Regions from separate parts of the Priestia sp. D3YE.R1 genome, predicted to be linked through region 2. Evidence: riboswitches for the same ligand, from Rfam matches in the RefSeq annotation. Region 2 holds a riboswitch; the other holds the start of a gene.

Region 1 (8,123 bases), on a different contig from region 2:
AGATTTATTTGAAGTAGTGCCTCTGCTAACGGAAGAATTTAAAAAGCTGAAAGTACAGTCTGCGTAAATAGTAAAAGAGGCTAGGACAAACGTATTTTTGTTGAAGGAAGATCCGAACGATTAATCGTTCGGATTTTTTCATGGACGTAGTTGCTTTTAGCTGGTGATTGGAGGGCAAGGCGAAGAAGTCTTGCACGGAAATCAACAGCGGTGGAACAAGTGATTTGTACGAGCTTATTTATCCAATCTTATTTATCCAATCTTATTTATCCAATCTGTTCGCTTTTAGATTCGGTTGATTTAGTTAGGTCTCAATCTCTTTTATTACGTGGAAAACGAAATTTTCTACGCATATTTTTAGGCAAATTGTACAAACTAGAGCGGAGAATAAACAGTATAAATGTAAGCAAAAAGTTAGCAAACCTTATTTGAAGGTGATATACTGTGAGTAGAATTTGGATATTGCATATATTTAGGAGGAATTAAAATGGCTATTGCACATGCTACAGATAAAAACTTTACAGATGAAATTAAATCAGGCCTAGTGCTTGTTGACTTTTGGGCACCATGGTGCGGACCTTGTAAAATGATCGCTCCAGTTCTTGAAGAAATTGATGGCGAACTTAACGATAAAGTTAAAATCGTAAAAGTAGACGTTGATGAAAACCAAGAAACAGCTGGAAAATTTGGTGTTATGAGTATCCCAACTTTAGTATTGTTCAAAGATGGAGAGAAAGTTGATCAAGTAGTTGGTTTCCAACCGAAAGAAGCATTAACAGAATTAATTAATAAACACGCGTAAGTCAAAACCTAACCTAGCTCAGGCTAGGTTTTTTTCTTTTTCTCCACTTTTTCTCTTTTGGGAATACTTTTATTTAGCGAATATGCGTTCGTTTGTTTTATACTAGATGTAAGGAACACTGCCATAAATCCGGCTTATGTACATGTATTAAGACAGGAAAGAATGTAGGTTACGCTTCATAAGCGATTGTATAGATGGACAGAGTAAGAGAAGAGGAAGGAGAAAAGTATGAACGATTATTTAAAAGAAAAGCTGGCTATTTTACCGGATCAGCCCGGCTGTTACTTGATGAAAGATAAATATGGAACGGTCATTTACGTAGGAAAAGCAAAAGTATTAAAAAATCGAGTACGCTCCTACTTTACCGGATCTCATGACGGAAAGACGCTTCGACTTGTAAACGACATTGTCGATTTTGAATATATCGTCACATCTTCTAATTTAGAAGCGCTTATTTTAGAAATGAATTTAATCAAAAAGCATGATCCAAAATACAATATCATGCTTAAAGATGATAAGGGCTATCCTTTTATTAAGATTACAGCTGAAAAACAGCCCCGACTTGTTATTACAAGAAAAATAAAAAAAGATAAAGGAAAATACTTTGGTCCTTATCCTAACGTTCAAGCTGCAAATGAAACAAAGCGGCTTCTTGATCGCATTTATCCGTTAAGAAAGTGCTCCACTATGCCAGACAGACCTTGTTTGTATTACCATATCGGGCAATGTCTAGCTCCTTGCGTAAAAGAAGTAAAAGAAGAGCAAAACAAACAAATTATTGAAAATATCACGCGGTTTTTGAATGGTGGATATGAGCATGTCAAAACAGAGTTAACTGAAAAAATGCTAAAAGCTTCAGAAGAGCTCGACTTTGAGCGGGCTAAAGAATACCGAGATCAAATTACTCATATCGAAGCGACAATGGAAAAGCAAAAAGTAACGTTTAATGATTTTGTTAATCGAGATGTGTTTGGCTATTCTTATGATAAAGGCTGGATGTGTGTTCAAGTTTTCTTTATTCGCCAAGGGAAATTAATTGAACGAGAAGTTTCTATGTTTCCTTTTTATAAAGAGCCAGAAGAAGATTTCTTAACTTTTATCGGTCAGTTTTATGCCAAAAATATTAAGCCAAAAGAAGTGATGGTTCCAGCAACGATTGATGCAGAGTTAGCTGAGAAATTAGTAGAAGTAGAGGTTCAGCATCCAAAGCGAGGCAAAAAGAAAGAATTAGTGGAACTTGCGTGTAAAAATGCAAAAATTGCGCTCGGTGAAAAATTCTATTTAATTGAACGAGATGAAGAGCGCACGGTTGGCGCAGTTGAACGGTTAGGAGAAGAGCTTGGAATTGCCGCTCCTTATCGGATTGAAGCATTTGATAACTCAAATATTCAAGGAACAGACCCCGTTTCTGCGATGATTGTTTTTGTTGATGGGAAACCGGAAAAGAAAGAATATCGCAAATATAAAATTAAGACCGTAAAGGGACCAGATGATTACAGTTCCATGAGAGAAGTCGTTCGCAGACGGTATTCCAGAGCGTTAAAAGAAGGTCTTCCGCTTCCGGATTTAATTGTTGTAGATGGAGGCAAAGGGCATTTAGCTGCAGTACAGGACGTTCTCGAAAATGAATTGGGACTTTTAGTGCCTACAGCAGGTCTTGTCAAAGATGATAAGCACAGAACCTCCAACCTGATGATTGGTGAGCCTCCTCAAATCATACCGCTTGAACGCAATAGTCAAGAATTTTATTTGCTTCAGCGAATTCAAGATGAAGTTCACCGCTTTGCGATTACCTTCCACCGTCAAGTGCGGTCTAAGTCCGCTTTTCAGTCAGTTCTGGACGACATTCCGGGAGTGGGAGAAAAGCGTAAAAAAGCTTTGTTAAAGCATTTTGGTTCGGTGAAAAAATTGAAAGAAGCAACGGTTGAAGATATTCGAAATTCAGGTGTTCCTCAAAACATTGCTGAAAAAATTTATGAAACATTGCAAAAATAGTCTTGAAATAATAGAAAATATTTGATAAGCTATTAACTAATTTCATACGACACTTCATCAAATGAAGTGAAGATAGAGGTGCAAATTTAATCAGTACGTATCAGGAAGGGTATGAGCCCTTATGAATGATGCGGAAAGGGAAATTTGCCGAAGTGAACATTACCTCATAGTAATGATTGCTGGTTCTGCGTTGAATAAACGTAGGATTGTCAAGATGTAGATTCTTGGAGAGCTATCTCACGGCAGTGGACGGTTATGTTTATAATTTTCGTTCGTTAAGCAATGAGAGCTCATCTCATTGCTTTTTTTATTGTCTGAGTAAAAAAATTTAGCTTCTCATCATCCTGCATATGCAAATTTATTGAAAAGGAATGAACAAAATTATGGCATTAATCGTTCAAAAATTTGGTGGAACATCTGTTGGTTCTGTTGAACGTATTCAACATGTAGCAAACCGTGTTATTCAAGAAGCAGAGCGCGGTAACCAAGTAGTTGTTGTTGTATCGGCAATGGGCAAAACCACAGATGCACTGGTGAAATTAGCAAGTGATATTACGGACAGTCCAAGTAAACGCGAAATGGATATGCTTCTTACAACTGGAGAACAAGTAACGATTTCCCTGTTAACCATGGCTCTTCAATGCAAAGGTCATGAAGCAACTTCGCTAACAGGTTGGCAAGCTGGTATCCAGACGGAAGCAGTTCACAGCAATGCACGAATCCAGCGCATTGACACGACTCGTATTCAAAGCCAATTAGATAGAGGGCGAATCGTAGTAGTAGCTGGATTCCAAGGCTGTTCAGAAAATGGGAGCATTACGACATTAGGTCGAGGCGGCTCTGACACGACGGCAGTAGCTCTTGCTGCAGCATTAAAAGCTGCAAAATGTGATATTTATACAGACGTAACAGGAGTGTTTACGACAGATCCGCGCTACGTAGAAGATGCTCGTAAACTTTACTCTATTTCATATGATGAAATGTTAGAATTAGCCAATTTAGGAGCAGGGGTGCTGCATCCGCGCGCTGTTGAGTTTGCAAAAAATTATCAGGTACCGCTAGAAGTGCGTTCAAGCTTAGAAAACGAGAATGGAACGATTGTTGAGGAGGAAGTTTCAATGGAACAAAACTTAGTCGTAAGAGGAATTGCGTTTGAAGATAATATTTCACGGGTGACAATTGAAGGGTTGAACAACGAGTTACAAACTCTTTCTACTATTTTTACAGCATTAGCAAAAGAACAGTTAAATGTGGATATTATTATTCAAAACGTAACGGCTAATAATCGTTTATCCATCTCGTTTTCTATTAAAACCGTAGATGTAGAAGCTGCTCTTGCTGTCTTAAAGGAGTATAAATCTACTTTAGGATATACGCGTATTGAACATGAAAGCGGGCTGGCTAAAGTATCGATTGTTGGATCTGGCATGATTTCTAATCCAGGTGTTGCAGCCGAAATGTTTGAAGTGCTGGCAGGAGAGAAAATTGAAGTGAAGATGGTCAGCACGTCTGAAATTAAAGTATCTACAGTTGTACCGCATGCTGATATGGTAAAAGCTGTTGAGACGCTTCACGTAGCATTTGAACTAGAAGAGCAGCAGGCAGTGCAAGTATAAAGAAAAGAAAAAGACGTGGTATCTCCACGTCTTTTATATATACGTATTTTTTACTTTTTATAACGCTCCGCACGTGTTTCGGTAGGTAAGATATCTTTTCGGTCCCACTGCACGGAAATCAGCACTTTTCCGTTCTTTTCTTTAGGTGTTAAGTAGGCTTCTGTTAGGCAGTTGTTTTGACGCTGAATCTGTTCAGCCACAAATCCTGACTCAAGATGAAACGAACAAGTTTCCTGCTGAAATCTTTTGCTGACCACATCACCTGATAATTCAAGCTCTAGTGAATATTTATCTTTTTTGGCAAGCGTCAGTGTTCCCCAGGAAGCGGCTTTAAAAAAAGCGACGATTTCATCCATTGTATTTAATGGATATTTACGCGCAAGGTGTTTTCCTGCCCAGTATGAGATGGTATTCGTTTCGTCTCCAAGAAGCTCTGGAATTAACACATCACGCAAAAGGCTGTATCCGAAATATGGAACGTGATCAAGAGCTCTCTCTGTTTCAGCTGCGACATTAGGTTCTGATGTTTCCATCGTCTCTTCAAGTTCTTGCTGTGATTCTGTTTGTAAATTGCTCATGCTTTCCCCTCTTTCTTTACTACTATTATATACAAATCTAAAAAACCTCTCACGCATTTTTTTAATAAAATGTAAGAGGAACTTTATTATGGTAAAAAGAGTTAGATGTAAAGATGTAAAAACCATAAAATACCTTTTAAAAGGGTACTTTTACCTGTGTAAATGTTTTGTGAACTTGTTTACAATAAAAGTACAAAGTAAACGCTTACTTAATTGTGGCAAGCGATACTATAATAGAAAGAAAAAATCTTTAACATCAATTCAGTAAGCGTTAACAAATATAAAATTTTATAAATTTATATTTTATAGAAGATTTAAACATCTTGCCTTGACGCTCTTAATCGATGGGAGTAAAATTAACCTGTCACATACTTTATTAGGAAATGCAAAGGTTTTCATTTCCTGTATTCACGATTAATCTATTTGTCTAGTGGGAGTAAGAAAGTTCTTCACAAACTATGTTCATTTAACTAAGGGGGGTCTACGCAGATGGCGGCAAACAGAGAGTTTCAATATCGGAGAATCCATTCACTACTTGGAGTAATACCAATCGGGATTTTCTTAACACAGCATTTAGTTGTGAATCATTTCGCGACAAAGGGAGAAGAATCATTTAATCAAGCAGCTCACTTCATGGAGAGCTTACCTTTCCGCTATGCTCTAGAAATTTTCATTATTTTCTTACCAATTGTTTTTCACGCAATATACGGTCTTTACATCGCATTCACTGCTAAAACAAACGTTAACAACTATGGATTTTTCCGTAACTGGATGTTTATCCTTCAGCGTGTTTCAGGTGTAATCACACTTATCTTCATCACATGGCACGTATGGGAAACCAGAATACAAGCTGCGCTTGGAAAAGAAGTAGATTTTCAAATGATGGAACGAATTTTAAGCAACCCAGCAATGCTTGCATTCTACATAGTTGGTGTTGTATCTACAATCTTCCACTTTGCAAACGGTCTATGGTCATTTGGAGTTAGCTGGGGGTTAACTGTAACACCACGTTCTCAAAGAATTTCAACTTATGTGACATTAGCAATCTTCTTAGCACTTACATTCGTAGGTGTTCGTACATTATTCGCATTTGCATAAAATTAAGGTTTTGAAGGAGTGGGGTTCCGATGAGTAACGGAAAAATCATCGTAGTCGGTGGCGGTTTAGCTGGCTTGATGGCAACAATAAAAATTGCTGAGTCTGGCAAGCAAGTAGATTTATTTTCACTAGTTCCGGTAAAAAGATCTCACTCAGTTTGCGCTCAAGGTGGAATCAACGGGGCCGTAAATACAAAAGGTGAAGGAGATTCACCATGGGAACACTTTGATGACACAGTGTATGGCGGAGACTTTTTAGCCAACCAGCCACCTGTAAAAGCAATGTGTGAAGCAGCTCCTGGTATTATTCACTTACTTGACCGTATGGGTGTAATGTTTAACCGTACTCCTGAGGGTTTGTTAGACTTCAGACGATTTGGCGGTACCCAGCATCACCGTACGGCTTTTGCTGGAGCAACAACTGGTCAACAATTATTGTACGCATTAGATGAGCAGGTTCGTCGCTATGAAGTTGCCGGACTTGTGACAAAGTACGAAGGATGGGAATTCTTAGGTGCTGTTCTTGACGATGAGCGCAGCTGTCGCGGAATTTCTGCACAAAATTTAAAATCAATGGAAATTAAAACATTCCCAGCTGACGCGGTTATTATGGCTACAGGTGGACCTGGGATTGTCTTTGGAAAATCGACGAACTCAGTTATTAATACAGGTTCAGCGGCATCTATCGTGTATCAGCAAGGTGCATACTATTCAAACGGAGAGTTTATTCAAATTCATCCAACTGCTATCCCGGGAGATGACAAGCTTCGTCTTATGAGTGAATCTGCTCGTGGAGAAGGCGGACGCGTTTGGACATATAAAGACGGTAAGCCTTGGTATTTCTTAGAGGAAAAATATCCTGCATACGGTAACTTAGTACCTCGTGATATTGCAACTCGTGAAATTTTCGACGTCTGCGTAGCGCAGAAGTTAGGAATTAACGGAGAGAACATGGTTTATCTGGACCTTTCACATAAAGATCCAAAAGAGCTAGACATTAAACTTGGAGGTATCATTGAAATCTATGAAAAATTCATGGGTGATGATCCGCGCAAGGTACCAATGAAAATTTTCCCAGCCGTACACTATTCAATGGGCGGTTTATGGGTAGATTACGATCAAATGACAAATATTCCTGGCTTATTTGCAGCTGGTGAGTGCGATTATTCACAGCACGGAGCGAACCGTTTAGGAGCAAACTCATTATTATCAGCTATTTATGGTGGTATGGTTGCCGGTCCTAAAGCCGTTGAATACATCAATGGTTTAGAAAAGAGCGCAGATGCTATTTCTTCAAGCGTATATGATCGTCATGTGAAAGAAGAAGAAGAGAAATGGAACAACATCATGAATCTTCAAGGTACAGAAAATGCATACGTTCTTCATAAAGAGCTAGGGGAATGGATGACTGACAACGTGACAGTCGTACGATACAATGACAAACTGTTAAAAACAGATGAAAAGATTCAAGAATTAATTGAACGCTATGATCGTATCAACATTAATGACACGGCTAAATGGAGTAATCAAGCCGCAACATTTACTCGTCAGCTGCAAAACATGCTTCAGCTTTCACGTGTTGTAACGCTAGGAGCTTACAACCGTAACGAAAGTCGCGGTGCTCATTATAAGCCGGATTTCCCAGATCGTAATGATGAAGAATTCTTAAAAACAACAATGGCATCTTTCGTTGATAAGAAAACGGCTCCTTCTTTCCATTATGAAGAGGTAGACGTATCGTTAATCAAACCGCGTAAGCGCGACTACACAAAGAAAAAAGATGAAAAACCAAAAAAACAACAAGAGGGGGTTCGTTAATCAATGAGTGAACAACAAACAGTCCAAAAGACAGTGCGCTTCATTATTACACGTCAAGATTCAGCTGAATCTGCTCCTTACAATCAGGAGTTTGAAATTCCGTATCGTCCGAATATGAACGTTATTTCAGCACTGATGGAAATCAGACGTAACCCTGTTGATGCTTCAGGTAAAGAGGTTGCTCCGATAAACTGGGAAATGAACTGTTTAGAGGAAG
Region 2 (8,123 bases):
AAATGCAACGGCAATATAATCGTGCCCTTCAATCGTCATTTTTCCAAGCACTTCAATATCTTGCTCTTGATCATTTTCATCTAAAACTGTAAAAATCTCTCCCGTTTCAATGCGTTCCATCTTATTCCCTCCTATTTTAACCTCATTATTTGTTCACTAACATGTATTCCCCTTTAGAAAAGGTTTCATGCTTACAAAAGTAGAATCTACTTTTTAAAAGGCAAAAGAATGTCTACGGTAGTTCCTTTTCCAAGTTCACTTACAAAGTTAATTTCTCCTCTATGTTCTCGAATGATCTTATAGCACACCATCAGTCCAAGCCCCGTTCCTTTCTCTTTGGTACTATAAAAAGGTTTTCCTAAATGCTGCATTCGTTCCTGCGTGATGCCTGGCCCCTCGTCGCTAAACCGGACAACAAGGTTCTCCTGATTAAATCTTTTTAGTTGAATCGTTACAGTTCCTCCACTCGGCATAGATTCGACTGCATTTTTAAATATATTGCTAAACACCTGTTTTAACTGGTTTTCTTCGCATAATACGAGAGGAAGATGAAGATCAATCTCTTTTTTTACGTGAATTTTCTCTGTAATCCCCTGCACCTCAGCTAGCTTTAACGTATTCTCTAAAATATCTTGGACGTGTTTGTCTTTGTAGGTTTTCGCCTGAGGCTTTGCAAGGCTCAAGAACTCATCGGCAATCAATTCAATTCTATCTAACTCATGATTTATCATTTCTACATAGTAAGGCTGACCGCTCGTTTCTTTTAATAACTGCATAAATCCTTTTACCGCCGTCAGAGGATTTCGAATTTCGTGAGCGATACCCGCTGCTAACTGTCCGACTAAGGAAAGCTGCGCGGATTCACGCAGCAATTTTTCAGTTTTTTTACGTTCTGTAATATCACGAAACAAAACTTGAATGGCCTGCTTTCCCATATAGGGAATAGGAAAGGCAATGGTTTCGGCATCAATCGTATGACCGTCTTTATGAATAAATTTTTCTTCCTGTAGGTCTACAGATTTATTTTCTGTTTTCATTCGATAAATTCGCTGTTTTACAACATCATAGTAATCAGGGTGAACAAACTGATAAACACAAGCTCCTAATACGTCATGAGGATTCTTGTACCCTAGCGCTTTGGCTCCTGCAGGGTTGATATAATCAATTTTCCCTTCACTATGAACGATAATCGCTTCCGGGGATAACTCAATCAAACTTCGGTAGCGCTGTTCGCTTTCTTTTAAAGCCGTCTCATCCTGCTTGCGCGATGTTATATCTCGATAGACAAAAGCAATGCATAACGGCCAATCATTCATATTTTCAACGCGGAATAGTGTGACGCTTACATTAATTAAATGACCGTCTTTATGCTGTCTGACCGTCTCAAATTCCGTTTTCGATTCACCTGATTGAATAGTCTTATGAAGTTCGCACACTGGCTCCTTTAAAAACAAAGGTATAATCGGAAGAGGCTTTTGATAAATTTCTTCAAACGTCCAGCCAAATGTATTCTCAAACGCAGGGTTCACTTGAAGCGTTTTACCCTCTAAGTCAACGATAGCAACAGCATCTGCGTTATGATAAATAAAAGGCTGAATCTGTTCTTTTTTCTCCTGATAACTAGTTATATTCACGCAATGTCCCATAATTTCAGGCTTTTCTGTGTAAGATAAAGGGGTTAAGTTTACTACATAGCGTTTATCATTTATTTGAAGCTCGTACATAAGCTTTTTCTTTTTATTTAGCGCTTCGAAAAAATGCTCATACGAGACCCATTCTTCTAGAGGTATTTTTTGCTCAGAAACGCTTTCTCCTTGATACATACTGTAAACAAGATGGTCGCCTTTTTGTTTGTAAGCAAATATGATTCCTAGAGCCTCAGCTGAATGATTTTCTGCATGTAATCGGACTATTTTTTTATTTTCGTTCATCGTTCATATTTACCTACCCCTCACTAGCATCTTTCCTAATCGGTCTCATTCTCTTAATTTTACATGAGGCGTTTAGAATTTACTAGATAAAGAAGCGGATATTTTCCATTCATTCACATAAAAAAAGCGCCTATACCGGCGCTTTTTTTATGTGAATAGGAATTACTTTGAATGATGCATGTTATGACAGTGCCGCTTCGGCACAAAACCATTTTTCTCTATATGCTGATAGCGATTTTCCATATGTGAAGAAATGTTTTGACTCTCCGTTTTGCTTAGCACGCCGTACTCCACATATTTTGAAAGTATTTCTTTCTTTTTTTCGAACATTTCTTTGTACAGCACGGATAATTACTGCTTTTGCTGAGACGTCAGCTTCACGTCTTTTGTTTCTGGCTGAGGATTGTTTTCCGCTAATACAGGCGTCGCGCTCATAAATAAAAAAGCTGCTGCTGCACTTATTATAACCTTTCGCAAACAATCTACTTCCTTTCATCATGTAGTAGTTATAGTTTGCGAACTTCTATTTGTTTTCATTCATTCTATTTGCTTAGGACTCAATAGCTCCTCTTACATCATAATCGCTAAGATCAATTTCCATTTCCATTTCAAGTGCTAATTTAGCAAGTTCTGAACCAAGATAAGGGCCCGACGTTAAGCCAGAAGCTCCAAGACCATTTGCTACTAGTATTCCTTCGTAAGCCGGAAGAGCTCCAATGACTGGCAAGAAGCCCGGAGTAAATGGTCGAAATCCTACCCTTGTTTCTAAGACTGTGCTTTCTGTTAAGCCGGGAGCAATGGATAAGGCCTTTGAAAAAATTTCATGAAGCCCCCCAGCCGTTACTCTCAAGTCATAACCCGTATCGTTTTCATGTGTTGCTCCTATGACAATTTGACCTTGTTCAAACGAAAGAATATATTGGTCGCTTGGAGGCATCACAACGGGCCAGTCTTTGGTATCTAAATCTGGAAGATGCAAGTGGACAATTTGCGCTTTTTGAAAGCTTGCTAAAAATTCCACTCCAAGAGGCTCTAGTAATTGATTTGCCCACGCTCCTGCTGTCAAGATTGTTGTACTTGCTAGAAGGGTTTGTCCATTTACGGAAACGCCCGTTACTCGATTATTTTCATAAAGAAGTTCTGCGTTTCCTTCTATTGTTTTTGCACCGTTTTTCTTCGCTGCATTCACAAGTGCATTTCGAAGAGCTCTTCCGTTAACGCGAGCGGCTCCGCTAATATGAACTGAACTGTATTCTTCGGAAAGAACCGGAAACAAAGCCTGTGTTTCTTTAGCTGATAAACGTGTAATCTCGCCTATTTCAGGAGCTTCTTCCCGACGCTTATATGCTCGTTCTTCCATTTTTTTAAGCTTTTGGTCATCAGTATGTAAGCTAATTGCTCCTACTCGCTTATATCCCGTATCCGTTTCTCCATCTTCTTCTAATTGCTGAATTAATGTTTGATAGTACTTGGCGCCGCCTTTTGCTAAGCGGTACCATGCTTTATTTCGACGCTGTGAAAGCCATGGACAAACAATTCCTGCTGCTGCATCAGTAGCTTGACCAGCATCCTTGCGATCTATTAATGTCACATCTGCTCCTGCTTTTGCTAAATGATATGCTGTAGAAGCTCCAAGTATCCCTGCTCCAACTACGATGTATGTTTTCATACCAAAACACCCTTTTCTTTCTTCTAGTATTCTCATGCTATATGTATGTAATTTTAGCATAGCAAAAAAAGAAGCCACATACTAGGCGAAGCTATTTTTAACTTGTTTTTGGCGCGTGCTGATTTTGACATATAGCTCCCTTCATCGTAAACAAAAGCGTTAGAAGTTCTTTTACCGAGAGTATAGCAGGGTGGAGAAAATCATAAATAGTGATCGTACATCTTTAACGCTGTTGCTTACCGCTTTTCTATTATAGGTTCTGAATAAAAAGATAAAAGAATAAAACCGCTATAATATGTAAATAAAAAGAAATAACCATTATTTTAAGGAGAGCGTATGCAATCTTCATTTGTATTATTTTTTATCATTCTTGGTTTACTATTTGGCAAGTGGCGAAGATATCAAGAATACTATCCTACTTTGCTGTTTTGGGTCACGGGGAATTTGCTTTATGAAGTGCTGCTGTTTCATCACCGGGTATGGGTATTTCATCCTGTTGGTATTGACCACCTTTTTCTACCCGATCACCTAATGGTCTCCCTTGGAATAACCTTAATTATTTATCCGTTTGTCATACCGGTATTTTTAGGAAGGCTGCCGCTGCATGTAAGCGGCCGGCTGTGGTGGATTCTTTTGTGGGCGCTTTTATTTACTGTGATTGAGTTCATTGCTTATGTTAATCACAGTATCACTCATCATTATGGATGGTCGCTGCTGTGTTCTTTTCTCTTCAATATTGTCACGTTCTCACTTTTAGTGATTCATCAGAAGACAGCGCTGGCTGCTTGGATACTCTCTGGAAGCTTCATAGCTTTTTTATTTATCTTCTTTGATATTCCTATGCCTTAACTTTTCATTGACTAGACAGAGGAAAAGGAAATATAATAGGAGTTACATTTAAATATAATTTTCCTCTCTGAGAATAGAGGTGCATGAAATCAAGAGTCACTTATTGGAGACTAATGGAGTCTGTGAAGATAAGTAAAAGGGATTTCGTGCCGAAGTATATAAACATCCATTGTGTTCATATACTGGTTCAGTATTGAATAAATGCTGAGCTGTCACAAACCATTTGGTTTGTGGAGAGCTATTGAAGAGATGTTGATGCCTAGAATGTAATAATACTTTATTATTATGAAACCAAGACGCGTGAACATCACTTCACGGGTCTTTTTTGTGTTTTTCTACTGACCATCAAAGTTATAGTTGAATGATTTAAATGGAGGGATACGGATTATGTACTTACATGGAACGAGTAAAATTAACAGCAGCAATCATTTAGAAATTGGGAAGTGCGATACGGTTGAACTGAAAAAACAATACGGCACTCCCCTATACATCTACGATCAAGAATTAATTGAGACAAAATGCAAGGCCTTCCATTCAGCCTTTCAAAGAAGCGGATTTTCATATCAAATCGCCTATGCAGGGAAAGCGTTTCTTTGCATGGAAATGGCTAGCCTTTTAACGAAGCTTGATATGTCACTAGATGTGGTCTCAGGAGGAGAATTATTTACAGCTCTTGAAGCTGGATATCCAGCTGAACGCATTCATTTTCACGGAAATAACAAAACGATTGAAGAAATGGAAATGGCTCTTGATGCGAATATTGGCTGTTTTGTTGTGGATAACTTCACCGAACTTGAAGTTTTGCATGCGTTAGCAGCTGAGCGCAAACAGAAAGCATCTATTCTTCTGCGTGTTACTCCAGGGATTGAAGCCCACACACATGAGTATATTATGACCGGACAGGAAGACTCCAAGTTTGGATTTGGTCTTTCCAATGACCAAGCTATGAAAGCGGTAAGTTCTGCCTTAGAAAAGCCTTACTACGATCTTTTAGGCATTCATTGTCATATTGGTTCGCAAATTTTTGAAGTAGATGGTTTTTCTCGCGCCATTGATATTTTAACTGATTTCTTATTCAGTATTCGTGATAAAATGGAGTTTGAAGTAAAAGTTTTAAACGTAGGTGGTGGTTTTGGTATTCGTTATACCGAAAGCGACTCTCCTCTTCCAGTTGAGTATTATGTAGATGCACTGACAGAAAAGCTAAGCCGCACGTTAACTGAACAAAATTATACCCTTCCAGAAGTTTGGATTGAGCCTGGAAGAAGCATTGTAGGAGAAGCAGGTACAACGCTTTACACAATTGGCTCAACTAAGGAGATTCCAGGTGTACGCAAATACGTAGGAATTGACGGCGGTATGACTGACAATATCCGTCCTGCCCTTTATGATGCAAAACATGAAGCTGTCTTGGCTAATAGAGTGACGGATAAAAAAGATGAAACGGTATCAATTGCGGGGAAATGCTGTGAATCAGGAGATATGCTTATTTGGGATATCGATTTACCGCGCGTTAATCAAGGAGATTTACTAGCAGTATCCTCTACAGGTGCCTACAACTATTCAATGGCTAGCAATTACAACCGTATTCCGCGCCCTGCTGTTGTATTTGTGAAAAATGGAGAAGCTCGTCTTGCTGTAGAGCGAGAAACATACGAAGATTTGGTGCGTAAAGATGTAAAGCCAGTCGTTACTACCTATGCAATGAGCAAATGATAGCTGTTCTTGCGTAGTAAAGAAGCTATTGTTGTTTGGAGGAAATCTAACTATGGTTTTAAGTGTATTTAAAACGTACAGATCATCGCTTATTCTGCTTCTCGCTATTTTAATTGGCGGGATAGCAGGATATGCTATCGGGCCCGATGTGGCAGTCGTAAAGCCCTTTGGTGATTTGTTTCTTAATTTAATGTTCATGATTATCGTTCCCCTTGTCTTTTTTAGTGTTGCTTCGGCGATCGCAAACATGAACGAAATGAAACGTCTTGGTAAAATTATGCTGGGTATTGCCGTTGTGTTTGTCGCCACTGCTGCTGTTTCAGCCGTTCTAGGCTTTTTAGGCGCCTCACTTTACAATCCCCTGCACAACGTAGATACTTCTGCCATTAAAGAATTAATGGGTGACAGTGAAAATACAGCTGAAAAAATGGCCCTTTTAACTCAGCTTGTTAGTACATTTACTGTACCTGATTTTGTTCAGTTATTTTCGAAAGAGCATATTTTACAATTAATTGTCTTTGCCGTTATTTTCGGTATTGCTACAACGATGGCTGGTGAAAAAGGACAGCCTATGGCGAAATTTCTGACTTCTGGTCAAGAAGTATCGATGAAGGTTGTTAAAATTGTGATGTACTATGCTCCAATTGGTTTAGGATGCTATTTTGCTACTGTAGTAGGAGAACTTGGACCAAAGATCTTACAAGGGTACGCTAGAGCATTTATTCTTTACTTATTAATTGCAATCGTTTACTATTTTGGCTTCTTTACGCTATACGCATGGATTGCTGGCGGTAAAGCAGGAATTAAGCTGTTCTGGAAAAATGCAGCCGCTCCTTCTATCACCGCTATTGCTACCTGTTCTTCTGCTGCATCTATTCCAGTTAATTTAGATGCAACAAAGAAAATGGGTGTGCCGCTGGATATTGCTGAAACAGTTATTCCATTAGGAGCAAACACCCATAAAGATGGTTCTGTTATCGGCGGTATTCTAAAAATTGTTTTCTTATTCAGTTTGTTTGGCAAAGATATGACGTCTGCTACGAGTATTTTGAGTATTTTAGGCGTAGCCTTTTTAGTTGGAGCCGTAATGGGAGCGATTCCTGGAGGCGGTATGATTGGCGAAATGTTAATTATTACAATTTATGGATTTTCTCCAGAAGTCCTGCCTATTATTGCGGTCATTTCAACGATTATTGACGCCCCTGCTACGCTTTTAAACAGTACGGGAAATACAGTAACAGCGATGCTTGTTACAAGGTTTACAGAAGGAAAAGACTGGATTAACAAAATTATCACCACCGATAAAGTCGCCTAGTAAAAAAGCAAAGGAACAGTCTTAGTGACTCTTCCTTTGCTTTTTTCGTGTGCAGTAATATCGATAGCGATGTATAAAGTCTGTAAATACGCACATTCTATAGGTATGTTGCATAACCGGACTGGAGGTGTCGTCTAATGAGTAACGCTGCAGGAGGTTCAAAGAAGAATCAACCGAATGATGCGAATCACGTAAGTGCAGAAACAAAAGCTCATCAAAAACGTCTCACTGAGCAAAACAAACAAGAGCATCAGGCTGAAGAGCGCAAATAAAATGACGTTAAAGAACGTGTGGCACAGGCTCTGCGTTCTTTAACGTCATTTTATTTTTAGAAGGAGCTTCATAGCGCCGCTCGTTATAGGTCTATCGTACAACCTCCTTTCAAACTTTTACATATTCTATTAATAGGTTTGTAAAAGGAGGAATGATATGATGTTTTCTTGGCTAGAGATTACAGCCGCAGCCTTTGGACTTTCAGTTATTTTGATAAGTCTTGCATTTTTGCCCGAACGTAGATGCAAAAATCTTTATATTCCCCATCAGCTAATAGCAAAATCTAGGTTTCTCTATAAAAAGATTATTTGTTTTATAAATCAACTTCGACAGAAACTTTAGTTTATTTTTTCCCTGTTTTTATTCATTG

What was found. Region 2 has a riboswitch for lysine ahead of lysA (diaminopimelate decarboxylase). Riboswitches for the same ligand answer to the same signal wherever they lie in the genome.
Region 1: it holds a riboswitch for lysine, as region 2 does, so the genes downstream of both, ACOZIR_RS00910 (aspartate kinase) here and lysA (diaminopimelate decarboxylase) in region 2, are expected to answer to the same signal.

The regions. Positions count from the first base shown of each region.
Region 1 covers NZ_JBLTHW010000001.1:176,075-184,197, forward strand. Annotated here, with positions in the region: gene ACOZIR_RS00895 (electron transfer flavoprotein subunit alpha/FixB family protein) at 1-67, shown strand, start outside; gene trxA (thioredoxin) at 488-802, shown strand; gene uvrC (excinuclease ABC subunit UvrC) at 1,031-2,797, shown strand; lysine riboswitch at 2,863-3,040, shown strand; gene ACOZIR_RS00910 (aspartate kinase) at 3,181-4,413, shown strand; gene ACOZIR_RS00915 (YslB family protein) at 4,464-4,991, opposite strand; gene ACOZIR_RS00920 (succinate dehydrogenase cytochrome b558 subunit) at 5,481-6,089, shown strand; gene sdhA (succinate dehydrogenase flavoprotein subunit) at 6,119-7,906, shown strand; gene sdhB (succinate dehydrogenase iron-sulfur subunit) at 7,910-8,123, shown strand, end outside.
Region 2 covers NZ_JBLTHW010000003.1:508,248-516,370, reverse strand. Annotated here, with positions in the region: gene ACOZIR_RS20960 (DUF1292 domain-containing protein) at 1-120, opposite strand, end outside; gene ACOZIR_RS20955 (PAS domain-containing sensor histidine kinase) at 207-1,931, opposite strand; gene ACOZIR_RS20950 (DUF2680 domain-containing protein) at 2,094-2,276, opposite strand; gene ACOZIR_RS20945 (hypothetical protein) at 2,283-2,408, opposite strand; gene ACOZIR_RS20940 (NAD(P)/FAD-dependent oxidoreductase) at 2,482-3,600, opposite strand; gene ACOZIR_RS20935 (CBO0543 family protein) at 3,937-4,449, shown strand; lysine riboswitch at 4,516-4,698, shown strand; gene lysA (diaminopimelate decarboxylase) at 4,837-6,165, shown strand; gene ACOZIR_RS20925 (dicarboxylate/amino acid:cation symporter) at 6,218-7,480, shown strand; gene ACOZIR_RS20920 (hypothetical protein) at 7,618-7,752, shown strand.